3 regions of the Symbiopectobacterium purcellii genome follow, and region 3 is predicted to be linked to each of the others. Evidence: riboswitches for the same ligand, from Rfam matches in the RefSeq annotation. Region 3 holds a riboswitch; each other region holds the start of a gene.

Region 1 (5,374 bases), 1.6 Mb from region 3:
GCATGTTGTTCTCCATAAAAAGCGATCGTTCTTTTTGACAGTCGATATTGCGACCGCCATTATACCACGCGTTCTTTTTGACGAACAATCGTTCGTTATGTTATTTACTGTATGCGAGGTACTAGGTATGGCATCCGATCAACGCGCCGAGTGGGGAGCAGGATCGCTGAAGATGGCGATAGCCATGATCATTTCAGGAACGGTGGGATGGTTTGTGTTAGCCACAGACTTACCTGCATTAACGGTGGTCTTTTGGCGCTGTGCCTTCGGCGCGTTAGCGATGGCGCTGGTCTGTGCTGCGCAAGGACTTTTACGCCGTGGCATGCTGACGCGCAGGCAGTTGTACTGGGTTATGCTAGGCGGCGTCACTCTGACGCTCAACTGGGTTTGTCTGTTTATCGCGTATGCGAAAACCTCTATTGCCGTTGCCACCATCACCTACCACGTACAGCCGTTTATTTTGGTTGCGCTAGGCGCGGTGTTGTTCAATGAAACACTGACGCGGTATAAGCTCGGGTGGATGGTGATGGCCTTCTCCGGTGTGGCGCTGATTATGTTGGGAGGCCAGCAACAGAATCAGGATTCTGGTCAATACGTCTATGGGGTAGGGTTTGCATTGGCTGCCGCTTTTTTTTACGCCATCACAGCAGCGATTACCAAAGGATTGCGCGATGTGTCTCCTTGCCTGATGGTGTTTATTCAGTTAACGGTGGGCTGCGTGATACTACTGCCTGTTGTCTCGCTGCCCACGACATCCTCTGTCAGCTACGTCTGGGAACTGCTGATGGTGATTGGCTTTGTACACACTGGCCTGATGTCTGCGCTGCTTTACAGCGCGGTACAAAAAATTCCGACAATATTGGTCGCTGGGCTGGCGTTTATCTATCCCGTCGTGGCTATTTTGGTCGATGCCTGGGTGTTGCATCGGCCATTAAATGGGGGGCAGTTGACAGGCGCACTGATCGTTCTGGCAGCGGTTGCTGGCATTAATGTCCGGTGGCGTTTTTCCCCCAAAGGCAACCGCGCTAATCCGCCTCATTAACGCGTTATGCTGGTCTGCATGAATGTTGACCAGGGTCAGCATTCATTAGGGCGGGTTCAGGCTACGATGCGGTTCCGTTCCGATATTTTTTTCGCTATGCCCATCATACTTCAAGTTGCAGGTGTGTTGGCTGCGGCAAGCGCTGTTCAAAACCTAAACGCGTTGTCCTGCAACGCGAATTATTTAGGGGATAAAGGATCGGTTTTCAGGATGAAAACAGGGGGCAACAATGCGTAGGCGGTTTCGTGTTTATAACAGGGGGACGTTCAATGCTCGATCATTTAAGTGTTCCGGTGACAGATATTGATCGCAGTCGGCAGTTTTATGAAAGCGCGCTGGCACCGTTAGGTTATCGTCTGATTAAAAATTTTGATCATGCGATAAGTTTTGGCGTGTTGGAAGGATATGGAAAGTCCAGCGATCCTGGCGGTGAATTTTGGATCTATCAGGGAAAAGCATTACCTTGTCCGGCGACGCATTTTGCATTTAGTGCTGAGACGCGTGATGTGGTTGATGCATTTTATCATGCGGCAATCGAGGCTGGCGGACAAGATAATGGCAAGCCGGGAATTCGAGCGCTGTATCATGCCCATTATTATGCGGCATTCGTCCGCGATCCTGATGGATATAACATCGAGGCTGTCTTTCATCGCGCTATTGCGTCTTAGGGATATCACTTCTTTTGTTGGCTGCAAACGATCAAAGAAAGTCGGATCCTGATTGATATGCATGCTAATACACCAGCGGTATTAATTTTTCCGCCATTTTAATCGAGTCTTTGGCGGATAAAAACTTTTCGTCAAGGAAGGCTAGACGCCGAGGGGTGATAACGATTGCAGATGAGAAAAGATATGCATGGAGTACAACGTTGCTCCATGCATAACAAGACAAGTGATGCGCGCTAATACGGCAAGGAAGAGAACAAATTAAATCTCGAAATCTTCCAGCGTTTTGCTTCCGCCATCAATGGCTTCACGGATCGCTTTAGGCGTGCGGCCTTGGCCGGTCCAGGTTTGCTCGGTGCCATTCTCATCAATATATTTATATTTTGCCGGACGAGGATCGCGTTTGGCCTTGGCCGGTTTGGATTTCACGCTCTCCAGCAGTTCAGACGGATCAATACCGTCTTCAAGAAGCTGAGCACGAATGGCATCCAGTTTTGCCAAACGTTCTGCCTGCTCTTTCTGAATTTTGCTGTCTTCTTCGCGACGCTCTTCCACAATTGCAGTGAATTTGCTTAACAGCTCTTCCAGGGTTTCAAGATCGGTATCTCGGGCCTGAGCGCGAAGAGAACGAATATTACTTAGCACGTCAAAACTCATCATGGTGTTCCTTTAAAAAGAAGAGACATTATTAGCTTACAAGATATTTTTTGATTTTCCAATATACACCAGATACGCCGACATGAAATATTTTTTTATAGCGTCTTATGTAAAAAAATGCGTAACACGAGACGCAGGTAAAGCAGGAGCGTTAATCGTTAGCTGGTTAATAACACAACGCCTTGCGGTTGCCTCTCTTTATTAATTCATCACTCAACCATCCATAGTTAAGCTGGGTTGTCTGTTCACGGCATTGGCATCCCTAATCCCTCACCGGTGTCAACTTATCGGGGCGATCTCATTTTCCCCGGTGCGTAACACTAATTATTTAAGGGTATAAGCGCAACGGGGAAGAATATAATGCCAGCGTGGCATACGCAGAGCGGAAGGAAAACTGGGGGGTAAGTGTGAAAAAACGTAACAGGTTGCTTTCCTTTTACTCCGTGGGAATGAATGCCTAGCCAGGCCGTCGGCCTTTGACGGTCGGCAAATACAAATCAATTTACACACTCTGGTTTGATGATTATCCTGAATAGGCTTTGCTGTGGCAGTCCCACAGTAAATTGATGTTGCGATGACTCGGGGTGCCCTTCTTTGTGAAGGCTGAGAAATACCCGTACCACCTGATCTGGATAATGCCAGCGTAGGGAAGTCTCGGTATTCCGATCGGCTACCGTCTTCTTGCACGCCGGTTGGGAGTGATAATGAACGACCTTCCCACCGATTTTTCTGCTGCCCACGCGGCGGCAGTTTTTCACGATTTCTCAACGGCTTCGCCGTTAGTCCATTGCCTGACCAACGATGTGGTCCAGTCTTTCACTGCCAATGTGTTGCTGGCGCTCGGTGCCTCTCCCGCGATGGTGGTGGATCCGGGCGAGGCGGCACAGTTTGCTGCGTTGGCCGATGCACTACTGATCAACGTAGGGACCTTAGAATCAACGCGCGCTGATGCGATGTTGGCCGCAGTGCATAGCGCGAATCAAGCGGGAAAACCTTGGGTTCTGGACCCCGTCGCCGTCGGTGGGTTGCGCTTTCGCACTGACTTTGTGCGTGAATTGCTGCCTTGCAAACCGGCGGCGATTCGTGGCAATGCCTCGGAAGTTATCGCGCTGACAGGCCTTGCTTCTCAGGGGCGAGGTGTTGACAGCCTGGATGCCTCCATTACTGCCATTCCGGCCGCGCGCGAACTGGCGGCGCGCTGGTCAACCGTGGTAGCGGTGACGGGAGAAGTGGATTACGTTACGGACGGTGTGCGCCTCTGGGCAGTAAACGGCGGCCATCCGGTGATGACGCGTGTAGTGGGCACTGGGTGCGCACTCTCCGCCGTCGTTGCGGCATTCTGTGCTCGCGGTGAAGACCGGTTGTCTCAGGTTGCGACCGCGTGTGCCGTCATGGCGCGGGCAGGAGAACAAGCCGCCGCACAGGCTAGTGGGCCGGGCAGTTTTACACCTGCATTTTTGGATGCGCTTGCACGGTTGCGCCAGGAGGCACAGATATGTGCCTGATAAAAGACAACGCTCCCCGAATAAATGCATTAACGATAGCAGGCACCGATCCTAGCGGTGGCGCAGGGATCCAGGCCGATCTGAAAACTTTTTCTGCCCTACGCGCCTATGGCACCAGTGTGATCACGGCGCTGGTGGCGCAAAATACGCAGGGAGTGCAGTCGGTTTATCGTATTGAACCTGATTTTGTGGCGGCTCAACTGGATTCAGTGCTGAGCGATGTGCGTATCGACAGCGCGAAGATCGGCATGCTGGCGCAAAGTGATATTGTAGAAGCCGTTGCTGAGCGCCTGCAACGCTATGCTGTCCCTTATATTGTGCTGGATACGGTGATGCTGGCGAAAAGTGGCGATCCTCTACTGGCACCTGAAGCAGTCGCCGCGATTCGAGAGACGCTGCTGCCGCGTGTGTCACTGATAACCCCCAATCTGCCTGAGGCGGCGGCGTTGTTGGCGTGCAATGCGGCGACGACAGAAAGTGAGATGAAAGCACAAGGGCAAGGGCTGCTGGAAATGGGGTGCCAAGCCGTATTGATCAAGGGGGGCCATTTGAGTGACTCGGAGAGTCCGGACTGGCTGTTTCAGCGTGGGCATGCACCGCAACGTTTCTGCGCGCCACGGGTAAACACCCGGCACACGCATGGCACAGGATGCACGTTGTCTGCGGCGCTGGCGGCGTTGCGTCCCCGGCACCACGATTGGGAAACTACGGTGCAAGCGGCGAAGCATTATCTTCAGCATGCATTACTGGCGGCAGATTCATTGGCGGTGGGGCAGGGTATTGGGCCCGTGCATCATTTTCATCAATGGTGGTGAAACGCTCGGCGGCGATAAGCCGCCGACATTGTGGTTTGATGTCAGTGGTTTCAGAAAGTGATGATCCTGGCGGTAAACCTGTTTAGCAATAGTAAACGGCACAACAGCACTGACGCAATAAACACCGATACCAGCAGAACAAATTTCAGGTTGACATAGTTAAAGTCATATAGCGTGCTAATGAAATAAAACACGCTGTAATGCACAATATAAACGCCGATCATTGCCGGGCCAATAAACTCGACGACGTAAGTTATAATTTTGTTTTTTATGGTGATATTTTCAAACACAATGAATAATGCCAAACACATGGTCAGCAGATGCAGATGTTCAAGAAGCAGCCAGGGGGTGACAATATTCTGCGTGTGGGTGGATAGAAAGCGTTCGTAAAAGAACATCGAGATGCCTACGGGTATCACCATCATGCGAGCCAGCCAGATGATACCGGTTTGGTGGGTAAACCGCCTGCCTGCGGCGGTTCCCAACATTCTTCCCACAATATAGTACCCTCCCCATACCCAGATAAATGAATAGCTGTGTATAAAGAGTGGATCATCGCGCATATCTAATGGGCTGAATATATCGAATAAAAGAATAATGGCGAGTAAGATCGAAAAAAAAGCCAATGTCATTTTTACATTATGTATTGCCTTAATGATAAGTGGGTAGATGATGTAAATTATGCCAATG
Region 2 (5,374 bases), 970 kb from region 3:
TAACCACGGCCATTCAATGAGATAAAAGGTTTGCCAGGCATTCATGCCCAACTGTGCCGCTAACTGGCGCTGTTCCGTGGAAATGGACTCCAGAGCTTGCAACAGCAGGCGTGTCGCCAGCGGTAAATTGAAGAACACGTGAGCCAGCAGAATCCCTTGCAGGCCATAGGGGGAAAAGGTGTAGTCGATGCCGAGCGCGCTTAACCCTTGCGCCAGCCAGCCTTGTCGCCCGTAGACGCGCAGTATGCCAAATACCGCCACCAACACCGGTAGCACCAGCGTCATGGCGCACAGGCGCAGCAGCCAGGTTCTGCCAGGGAAATGGCGGCGGTAAAGGGCGCGCGCCAGCACAATGGCGGGCAGCGTGGAGAGTAGCGCCGAAAGCAATGCCTGCCAAAAGGTAAAGCGTACTACGTACCACACATAGCTATCACCCCACAGCGTCTGCCATGGGGTATCAGGCGCCTGATGCCAGAGAGCGCCAAACGCGAGCAGGGCAACGCCTGCCAACACTGCCGCGGTAAACAGCCCTGGCAAGAGCCAGTGTGGGATCAGCGGCTGACGGCGCGTTGCCATGCCTGAATCCACTGCCCACGCAGGTCCGCCACCTGTTGTGCGCTAAACGACAGCGCTTTTTCCGGGCGCGCCAGCGACTGGAACCCTTCCGGCAGCGCCACGTCGGTGACCGGATACATCCAGTTGGTGGTCGGGATCAGGCTTTGGAACGTTGGGCTGAGGATAAACTGCATAAAGCGGTTAGCCAGCTCCGGCTGCTTGCTGGCGGTCAGCTGCCCGGCAACCTCAACTTGCATATAATGGCCTTCGCTGAACAGCGCCGCCGCGTAGTTAGTCTTTTTCTCTTCGATAATATGATAGGCCGGAGAGGTGGTATAGCTCAGCACCATATCCGCTTCGCCCTTGAGGAACAGGCCGTAAGCCTCACTCCATCCTTTGGTGACGGTGACGGTGTTGCGCGCCAGTTTTTGCCAGGCATCGGGCGCTTTATCGCCATACACCTTTTGCATCCACAGTAGCAGGCCCAGCCCCGGCGTGCTGGTGCGCGGGTCTTGATAAATCACCTTCAGCGGCTGCTCGCTGTTGATCAAGGCATCAAGACTGGTCGGCGGATTTTTCAGCGTGTCTTTGTTGTAGACGAACGCAAAATAGCCGTAATCGTAAGGCAGGAAGGTGGCATTATCCCAACCGCCGGGCAGCGTCAACGCGTCGGTTTTCACCTGGTGGGCCGTAAACAGCCCGGTATCCACAGCCGCTTTGAGCAGGTTGTTATCCAGCCCCAGCACGATATCCGCTTTGCTGTTTTTGCCTTCCATGCGCAAGCGGTTCAACAGGGCAACGCCATCTTCCAGCGCGACAAAATTCAATTCACACTCGCACTCTTTTTCGAAGGCTTTTTTAATCGCCGGGCCGGGGCCCCATTCAGACGCGAAGGAATCGTAGGTGTAAACGGTCAATGCAGGCTTGGTATTAGCGGCAGCAGAGCCAAACAGCACGGCAGAGAGACCGAGTACGGGAAGCAATAAACGGGGTAATAGCGACTGTAACACTTTGCACTCCTGGGTATATTAGGGTGGCAAAGGACTTTGAGGCAGGCGAATGCACTCTCAAATCCCTTCGCCGGTATTAACCGGATCAGGTTCGACGGGTATTTTCTCAGCATAAATACCGTGCGTTGACAATGCGATATCATCAACAAACGGCCTGCACCCCGTTGAGAACGTCATTATTGTAAAGGGTTTGTAGCATCATGGAAAGTCGGCGTCGTGCTCCGGCGGTACAAACCAGGCGGATTTAAAGTCAAACCAGCCCAACATGTTCATACGCACGCCGCGCATACTGCGCTGCCCCTGCAACTGTAACCAGTGGTGAAACAGCGGGTGAATCTCACCGCTTTCAATCAAACGTTGGCTGAAGTCGGCGATAGAGAGCGTTTGACTGTGCCAGCGCTGCGCGTCTTCTTGGAGCGAGCCGCTCAGGCAGTGACGCAGCAGCGGTAACTCATAGAGCAGGGCGAACAGTGAAAACTCCAGCGGTGGATAGCAGTTGACACTGCTCAACCAGATGTCACTTTCTGCTTCTCCCAGATACCATTGCTCGTAGTCGACTTTCTGTATATGCAGCGTCACGCCCTGCTGCGCCAGAAGGTTATGCATTATCTCGCCAATGATGCGGTATTCGGGGTGCTCCTGATAAAACGTTAGCGTCACGTCTGTCAGCCCAGCGGGTTTGGGCTGTAGGTTGACGAGACGCTGGTGGTGCCAGCGTGGTAGCAGACTGTACGCCGGTGACCAGTCATAACGGCGCGTATTGTCGGTCTGGCCGAGCAGGGCAATGGGGTGGAAAACCTGACTAATCCAGCGGCGTACCTCGCTGTTCGCGCTCTGCGTGGAGCGGGTATCAAACAACAGGAAATAGCACCCTTCCTCCATGCGGCTTTCCAACTCGTCGCGCATGGTGGTGTCGCTTTGTACCTGAATGGATACCGGCAGTTCCTCGGAGGCGTCAGGCAGTACCCAGATATTGACCTCATCGATCAGTGCCCGGTAGCCGAAATAGTCATCAAAGGCTTTTATTTTCAACTGGCTGTCGCTGTTTTTCTCCACTGCATAGGGGCCGGTGCCGACAGGGTGGCGCGCGAAATCAGCCTGTGCCTGCCAGTCGTGGGGCAGGATCATGGCATGTGCACTGCCGAGCAGCCAAGGGAGCCAACCATCAGGTTCGCTCAATTCAACATCAATCACAAAGGGGATGGGGGACGTCACGCGTGTGATGTGTGAGAACAATGCCTGCGACGTCAATCGCATCACTGAGACGATAACATCCTTCATCACCAACTCGCGCCCATCGTGGAAGCGGATCGCCGGGCGTAAATAAAAACGCCAGCGTTGTGGCGTAATTTGCTGCCAGTGGTGTGCGAGGTCCGGTGCGATTTCCCCGTTTTCCTCATTTATCTTGGTTAACCCGCTGAAGATCTGCCTGACGATATGCATCTCAGAGCGTCGCAGTGCAGAACCGGGCAGCAGGTTGCGCAGCGGACGATAATAGAGCACGCGCAGCAGATGTTTCCCCTGACGAAAACGGCGACCCAGATGGGAAAGCAACATCTGGCGTACCGTCTCTTTATCACCGATCAACTGGATCAGTTGTTCGACGCGCTCCTGCTCCAGCAGGTCTTCTGCGCGCTGTTGTTGCAGCGTTAAGCCGGTATAGATAAAACTGAGACGGGAGCGTTTTCCACGTCCCGCTTCCGCTTGCCACAGCAGCCATCCCTCTTTTTGCATGGCCCCGAGCAGTGAACGGATATGACGGCGTGAGCAGAGTAATACTCCGGCCAGCTCTTCAAGCGTAGTGTCGGTATCCTGCCCCTGAAAGCGCTGCCAGAGGCGGACAAACTGCTGTTGCAAACGTGTCGACGACATAAAAGAGGAACTCCGCGAACCAAAGTCATCAATTTATCTTTCCCTATATTACGGTGATACTGCACAACAAGGAAAGCACGGAGGTGGCTAATGGCGATTTCACGGCTCAATCAATTTTACCGGCACTACTTCTTGCATTGCCCTGGCTGCTGGCTGAGGAGGATCAGCGCTCAGCAAAAGCTGGCGTTGTTACAGCAAGTGACACAATGGCATACCGATGAAATGTCGGAAGAAGAGTACCGGCAATGGCTCTAGTGCTGTTCTGGTAGTAGAGAAACTTCTGAGTAATGGTGCTTTTCACCAGCCAGCGGCCTGCGCCGCTGGCATTTTTATTGCCCGTTAGTGGTGTTGCACGCTGTCCAGCGCCGCCAGCAACGCCTCTTTGGTCATACGTACACAGTAGGCCGGTGTGCCCCGTTCAAAGCGCCACCCTTCCGCGAGTGCGCCAACGTCGATGGCATCAAAGCCAAAGGCTTCATACAATTCATGGGCAATCTGCTTGCCCTGCGTATTGTCCCCGGCCAGTGGCAATGCGCGACGGTTGGGGCTGCCAGCCGGTAAACCATCGCTTTCCAACTGGGTCATCTGAATGGCATTAAACGCCTTGGTGATGATGGCACCGGGTAAATGGCGCGCCAGCAGTTCGCTGGTGGTGGTTTGCCCACTGTCGAGCACATCAACCTGGCCATCGCGCTCCGGGTAATAATTGACAGCATCAAGTACCTGCTTGCCCGCCAGCAGCGTGGCAGGCAACTGATCGATTGGCGTCAGCGGAACGGCTATCACCACCACATCACCAAACTGAATGGCCTGTTCCACCGTTCCTGCCTGACAGCCCACCATCGAGCGGAAGCTGAACAGCGTTTGTGGGCCGCGTGAGTTACTGAGCATTACCTGATGCCCGGTGTTAACCGCAAGCGTGGCAATCGTTCGTCCGACAAAGCCTGCGCCAATAATGCCTATTTTCATGCTGATCTCCTGTTGGGTCATTCATCAATAAGGAGCGTAATTCACCACGAAAATAAGATAAAATCACAAATGGAACTTAGATAAACAACCCATTGGAGTGAATGATGGACAGGCTGACCAGTATGCACATCTTTGTTAAAGCGGCTGAACTGGGCTCTTTTGCCGAAGTGGCAGAGGCGTTGCGTCTTTCCCCGCAAGGGGTGGCGAAGCATGTGGCCTGGTTAGAGGCGCGTCTCGGCGCTCGACTGCTCAACCGCACTACGCGGCGTCAAAGCTTGACCGATATCGGCCGCAGCTATTATGAACGCTGCAAGATAGTGTTGGCGGAAGTTGATGCGGCAGAGGCGATTGCGCTGGAGATGAAAGCCACGCCGTCAGGAACCATTCGGGTTAATGCGCCCGTCACCTTTGGTGCTTATGCGCTTGCGCCCTTTATTACCCGCTATCTCGATCGTTATCCGGATACGCAGATCGAACTGACGCTTAACGATCGTATGGTCGATCCGATTGAGGAAGGTTTTGAAGTGATCGTACGTATCGGTGAACTGGCCGACAGTTCGATGATCGCCTGGCCGTTAAGGCCCTATCGGCTGATTGCCTGCGCCTCACCTACCTATGTAGCGCGCGAGGGTTTCCCTGAGAAACCCAGTGATTTGGCGCATCACGCGTGTCTGGTGTACGGCGAATGGACGCCCACTGTGCCGTGCCGCTGGTTGTTCCAGCGTGATGGTCAGAGCGAAGAAGTCAGGCCAACCGGACGGTTTCGCGCCAATGACTGGAAAGCACTGTTGTATGCGGCTATCGAAGGTTATGGCGTTACCTTGGGGCCCGCCGATGTGTTGGGCAAAGAGATTGACGCCGGACGTTTGGTTCAGGTTGTGCCGGACTATGAAGGACCCGCCCGCCCGATGCATGTGCTGGTGCCTGCGGCACGGCGGCAAACGGTCAAGATTCGCTGTTTTGTCGAG
Region 3 (5,374 bases):
TGGTTTATTGCCAGGGCCGTACCGGGCTGTAAGCGATCCAACCCCGCCAGCAGCGTTTCCACCATAATGCCCTCATCGCATTCCATCGGGGTGTCGTTCAGCGTGATGTTCATGCCGCGATATCCTTACAGACCGGGCAGCACGCCGAGCGGCTTAACTGAAAGGTTTGCCAGCTCTGTTGCTTGCCATCAAACAGGCGCAGCTTGCCGCTGAGTGCCGACGGCAATCCCGCCAGTAGCTTGATGGCTTCCAACGCCTGAAGCGTGCCGATGACCCCGACCACCGGGCCGAGCACACCGGCGGTGCGGCAATTGCGCTGCGGTTCTGTCGCGTCTGGATAGAGACAGGCGTAACAGCCGTGCGGGTAGGGGGGCGTTAGCACCAACAACTGTCCGCTAAAGCCAACCGCACTGCCGCTGACCAACGGCGTGTGCTGCTGAATGCAAGCGGCGTTAATCGCATGGCGTGTGGCCATGTTGTCGCTGCAATCCAGCACCAGATCTGCCTGTTGAACCGCGTGCTGTAAGGCTGTTCCTGCTAAACGCTCGGTAAGTGTTATCACTTCGGTTAACGGGTTGAGCGCCAAGAGTTGCTGCTTGGCGAGCGTGGCCTTGGAGCGAGAAATATCCTGCGTGCGATAGAGGATTTGCCGTTGTAGATTGGAAATATGCAGTTGGTCGTCATCGGCGATCGTCAAGGTGCCGACCCCTGCGGCAGCGAGATAGAGCGCGGCGGGCGCACCTAACCCACCCATGCCGACCAGCAGCACGCGGGATTTTTTCAGCCTTTCTTGTCCTTCCGGGCCGATATCTTCCAGCAGCAATTGACGGCTGTAGCGTAAGAACTCTTGATCGCTCAGTGTCGGCTCGTTAAGCATCATGACCCTCCTGATGTTCAATCAGGCTGAGCAGGGTGGCGGTGGCCTGACGCCAGTCGTCGGCCTGCGTGATGGCGCTGACCACCGCAATACTGCCGACGCCGGTTGCCAGTACGCTCGGCACGCGGTCAATACTGATGCCGCCGATGGCCACGGTAGGGAAACGTCCTTGCAGCGCATCAATGTGACGCTTCAGTTCACTCACACCCTGTGGCGCAGAGGGCATCTCTTTGGTTTGTGTCGGGAAGATATGCCCGAGGGCGATATAAGACGGTGTAAGCGCTACGGCGCGTGCCAGTTCCGCGTCATCGTGGGTTGAAATACCCAAACGTAGCCCTGCATTGCGGATTGCCTCCAGATCGGCGCTGTCCAGATCTTCCTGACCCAGGTGCACGCCGTATGCCCGATGCTTGACGGCCAATTGCCAAAAATCGTTAATAAACACGCGAGCCTGATAATCCTGCCCGAGCGCGATGGCTTGCATGATCGCGGTCTCGGCTTGTTCTGCGGTGCTGTTCTTAATGCGTAACTGGATGGTTTTTACGCCAGCACTGAGCAGGCGCTCGATCCAGGTCACGCTGTCGACCACCGGATAAAGCCCGAGCTGGGGCGCGGTCGTGGGAAATGCCGGATTCATTTCGTGTCCTCCCCGAGCAGCGTCGTGGCACTGTGGTAGAGCTCGCTGCCGCGCGCTCGGAACTGGGCGGACATCTCTGCCATGCCGACGTGAATTGGCTGCGCTTCTACGTCAGGGGAGGGGTTTTTCGCCGCGTATTCACGCACTTCCTGCGAAATTTTCATCGAGCAGAATTTGGGGCCGCACATGGAGCAGAAGTGTGCAACTTTGCCGGATTCTTGCGGCAGGGTTTCATCGTGATAGGCGCGGGCGGTTGTCGGGTCGAGTGCCAGATTGAACTGGTCTTCCCAACGAAACTCAAAGCGCGCTTTGGACATGGCGTTATCGCGGATCTGCGCACCGGGGTGCCCTTTCGCCAAATCAGCAGCATGCGCGGCGATCTTGTAGGTAATAAGCCCCTGCTTCACATCCTCTTTGTTGGGTAGCCCAAGGTGTTCTTTCGGCGTAACGTAGCAGAGCATGGCGCAACCGAACCAGCCAATCATCGCGGCCCCGATACCCGAGGTGAAGTGGTCATAACCGGGAGCGATATCGGTGGTCAGCGGCCCCAATGTATAGAACGGCGCTTCGTGGCAGTGCTCCAACTCTTCGGTCATGTTGCGGCGAATCATCTGCATCGGCACATGCCCCGGCCCTTCAATCATCACTTGCACGTCATACTCCCAGGCGATTTTGGTCAGCTCACCCAGGGTATGCAGCTCGGCAAACTGCGCCTGATCGTTGGCATCCTGAATGGAACCGGGACGCAAGCCATCGCCCAGCGACAGGGCAACATCGTAGGCCGCACAAATCTCGCAGATTTCACGGAAGTGAACGTAGAGGAAGTTCTCCTGATGGTGCGACAGGCACCACTTCGCCATGATGGAGCCGCCGCGCGATACGATGCCGGTCAGGCGCTGTGCCGTCATCGGCACATAGCGCAGCAGCACTCCCGCGTGAATGGTGAAGTAATCAACCCCTTGCTCTGCTTGCTCAAGCAGCGTATCGCGGAACATTTCCCACGTGAGGTTTTCCGCGACACCATTGACCTTCTCCAGCGCCTGATAAATAGGAACGGTACCAATCGGCACCGGGCTGTTGCGCAGTATCCACTCGCGGGTTTCGTGAATATAGCGTCCGGTGGAGAGATCCATCACCGTATCGGCCCCCCACAGCGTGGACCAGACCAGTTTTTCCACCTCTTCCTCGATGGACGAAGTGACCGCCGAGTTGCCGATGTTAGCGTTTACCTTGACCAGAAAATTGCGCCCGATAATCATCGGTTCTGATTCGGGGTGATTGATGTTGGACGGGATGATGGCACGGCCTGCGGCGACTTCCTGGCGCACAAATTCCGGGGTGATGTTGTCCGGTAGGATTGCGCCAAAGCTTTGCCCCGGATGCTGGTGGCGTAGCACTTCGCTGCGAATGCGCTCGCGTCCCATGTTTTCGCGGATGGCGATAAACTCCATTTCTGGCGTGATGAGCCCTTGGCGCGCATAGTGCAACTGCGTGACGCACTTGCCTGATTGGGCGCGTTTGGGTTGCGGTAACTGTTCAAAGCGCAGGTGATCCAACCCGGCATCCGCCAATCGCTGTTGGGTAAAACGGGAACTGACGCCGGAAAGCGGCGCGGTGTCGTTACGTTCTGCAATCCAGTCAGCCCGCAGTTTGACCAGCCCGGTACGCACGTCCGGCCGCGCATCGGGATCGCCATATGGCCCCGCGGTGTCATACACCGGCACGGCTTCGTTAGGTTCATAGCGGGGAGTGTCTTTGTCGCCCCCCAATAGCGTTGGGCTAAGGGCGATTTCCCGCATCGGCACCCGGATATCACTGCGCGACCCGGTAAGGTAGATGCGCGTGGAGTTAGGGAAGGTGGTGCCGCGCAGGTTATGAATAAACGCCTCGGCGGCTTCGCGCTTTTCGCGACGGCCAGACGGGGTTTTAGGTGTTGTGGCGGGTGATTGAGACATAGCATGTTCCTGATTATGGTTAAGGAAAAATGCTTGTCTGGAGCTCGCAGGGAGTAATTGTGGTTGCCTTGGCCCGATTTTACGCGCTATGTCGGTAACAACATGGCGGTGACAACGGTGACAAAACAGAATGGATTACTCTTGTTCCCTTCGCAGGTTTTAACCTGATCAGGTTCCGCGGATCCCGAATAAACGGTCTCAGCCTGCGGTTTATGTAGGACATAAACACGCTAGGCACTCCGACAAGATACGCCCGATCTACCCGTCATACTTCAAGTTGCAGGTGCGTTGGCTGCGTTCACTCACCCGAATCACTTACCTGAGTAAGCTCATCGGGATTCATTCACTTGCCGCCTTCCTGAAACTCGAATTATTTAGGGTATAGTCAGCACAGTGGCTGCTTACCAGGCAATAACCTCATTACCATGAGGTTAATAAAACCCTGACACTTTAGGACGTCTGAGAGACACTGTCAAAATGTAAGGTGGGGCGATGGCGTTATTCTTTATCAATGACCAGACGAATCAGTCGATCTTCCAATGCAAAGCGTTCCGCCATGGCTTCGCCGACGCTTGACAGCGCTTGCTGAAACTCAATGCAGTTATCGTGATCGATAGCGGTCGCCAGACTGCTGTCGTAGAAATCCATAATGAATTGTGTGTTGGCCTGCAACGCCAGTGCCAGACGGTGCGTTTGCGCCAGCTTTTGATCGCTCAGTGCGACCGCCTCTTGCAAGATGCGCTCATAGACATGGAAATGGCAGGCGGAAAGATAGTCCACAAGGTTGTGGCAAAAATCATCCAGGGCCTGCTCATCGAGCGGGGTGTGTTTATCTTTGTTTGGCTTAATGCCGACCAGATGGTAATAGGCAACCAGAAGTTGCTTGCGCGCTTGTAGCCATTGGTCGATTAACGCATTATTGCCACCAACGTACTCAGTCAGACTTTGTAATTGGTTTAACATTGATGACTTCGTGCATTGATAAGAAAGAACAATCGGTGACGATGAAATTCTGCCATATCCCTGACAGTTAAAATGCCAGTGAAGTGTCTGTGGAGCAATAGAAAAGATATGGAACAAACATTAAAAGGTGATGAGCATGGATGGTGGGTGGTCAGCCATGAGGGTCAAGTGTGGCTGCCTGAAGGGAAACTCCCGCATGGCACGGCAGTACAGTGCGGATTGGAAGGCATTGTTGGGCGCCAGATAGGGGAGTGGCAGGGAGAATGCGTGTGGCTGGTCAGCCACCAGAAAACGTCGCACATGGATTCTGTGCGGCAACTGCTGGATGAAGACGTGGCACTGTTTCAACTGGCCGGTCGCGGTGTACAACTGGCCGAGTTTTATCGTTCGCACCAGTTTTGCGGCTATTGCGGTCAGAAAATGGTGCACAGCAAAACGGAACTGGCTTGCTTGTGTCCGCACTGCAAAGAGCGCTACTACCCGCAAATCGCCCCGTGCGTGATCGTGGCGATCCGGCGTGGCGACGAGATCTTGCTGGCGCAGCATCAGCGTCACCGTGGCAATATGTATACCGTGCTGGCGGGGTTTGTGGAAGTGGGCGAAACCCTCGAACAGGCCGTTGCCCGCGAAGTGATGGAAGAGAGCAATATTCGTATTAAAAATCTGCGCTACATCAGCTCGCAGCCATGGCCGTTCCCGCATTCGCTGATGATGGCGTTTATGGCGGAGTATGCCGACGGCGACCTGCGCCACGATCCCAAAGAACTCCGCGATGCGGGCTGGTTCCGCTACGATCAACTGCCAATTCTCCCGCCGCCGGGTACGGTCGCGCGACGTTTGATTGAAGACACTGTGGTACTGTGCCGTGATGGGCAGGAATAGCGCTGTTGGCGTGCTACACTTCGCGCCAATCGTTTCGTTATCGCGTTTTGACCCCTCTCA

Evidence for each region. Region 3 has a riboswitch for thiamine pyrophosphate ahead of thiC (phosphomethylpyrimidine synthase ThiC). Riboswitches for the same ligand answer to the same signal wherever they lie in the genome.
Region 1: it holds a riboswitch for thiamine pyrophosphate, as region 3 does, so the genes downstream of both, thiM (hydroxyethylthiazole kinase) here and thiC (phosphomethylpyrimidine synthase ThiC) in region 3, are expected to answer to the same signal.
Region 2: it holds a riboswitch for thiamine pyrophosphate, as region 3 does, so the genes downstream of both, thiB (thiamine ABC transporter substrate binding subunit) here and thiC (phosphomethylpyrimidine synthase ThiC) in region 3, are expected to answer to the same signal.

The regions. Positions count from the first base shown of each region.
Region 1 is NZ_CP081864.1:3,204,151-3,209,524, reverse strand. It holds gene K6K13_RS15050 (helix-turn-helix domain-containing protein) at 1-4, opposite strand, end outside; gene K6K13_RS15045 (DMT family transporter) at 128-1,042, shown strand; gene K6K13_RS15040 (VOC family protein) at 1,312-1,710, shown strand; gene K6K13_RS15035 (H-NS family histone-like protein) at 1,969-2,367, opposite strand; TPP riboswitch at 2,935-3,031, shown strand; gene thiM (hydroxyethylthiazole kinase) at 3,069-3,869, shown strand; gene thiD (bifunctional hydroxymethylpyrimidine kinase/phosphomethylpyrimidine kinase) at 3,860-4,684, shown strand; gene K6K13_RS15020 (acyltransferase family protein) at 4,735-5,374, opposite strand, start outside.
Region 2 is NZ_CP081864.1:3,863,303-3,868,676, reverse strand. It holds gene thiP (thiamine/thiamine pyrophosphate ABC transporter permease ThiP) at 1-576, opposite strand, end outside; gene thiB (thiamine ABC transporter substrate binding subunit) at 552-1,538, opposite strand; TPP riboswitch at 1,610-1,739, opposite strand; gene sgrR (HTH-type transcriptional regulator SgrR) at 1,764-3,437, opposite strand; gene sgrT (glucose uptake inhibitor SgrT) at 3,528-3,692, shown strand; gene K6K13_RS18030 (NADPH-dependent F420 reductase) at 3,777-4,406, opposite strand; gene K6K13_RS18025 (LysR family transcriptional regulator) at 4,511-5,374, shown strand, end outside.
Region 3 is NZ_CP081864.1:4,830,052-4,835,425, reverse strand. It holds gene thiS (sulfur carrier protein ThiS) at 1-113, opposite strand, end outside; gene K6K13_RS22475 (HesA/MoeB/ThiF family protein) at 110-877, opposite strand; gene thiE (thiamine phosphate synthase) at 870-1,514, opposite strand; gene thiC (phosphomethylpyrimidine synthase ThiC) at 1,511-3,469, opposite strand; TPP riboswitch at 3,598-3,721, opposite strand; gene rsd (sigma D regulator) at 3,968-4,432, opposite strand; gene nudC (NAD(+) diphosphatase) at 4,541-5,314, shown strand.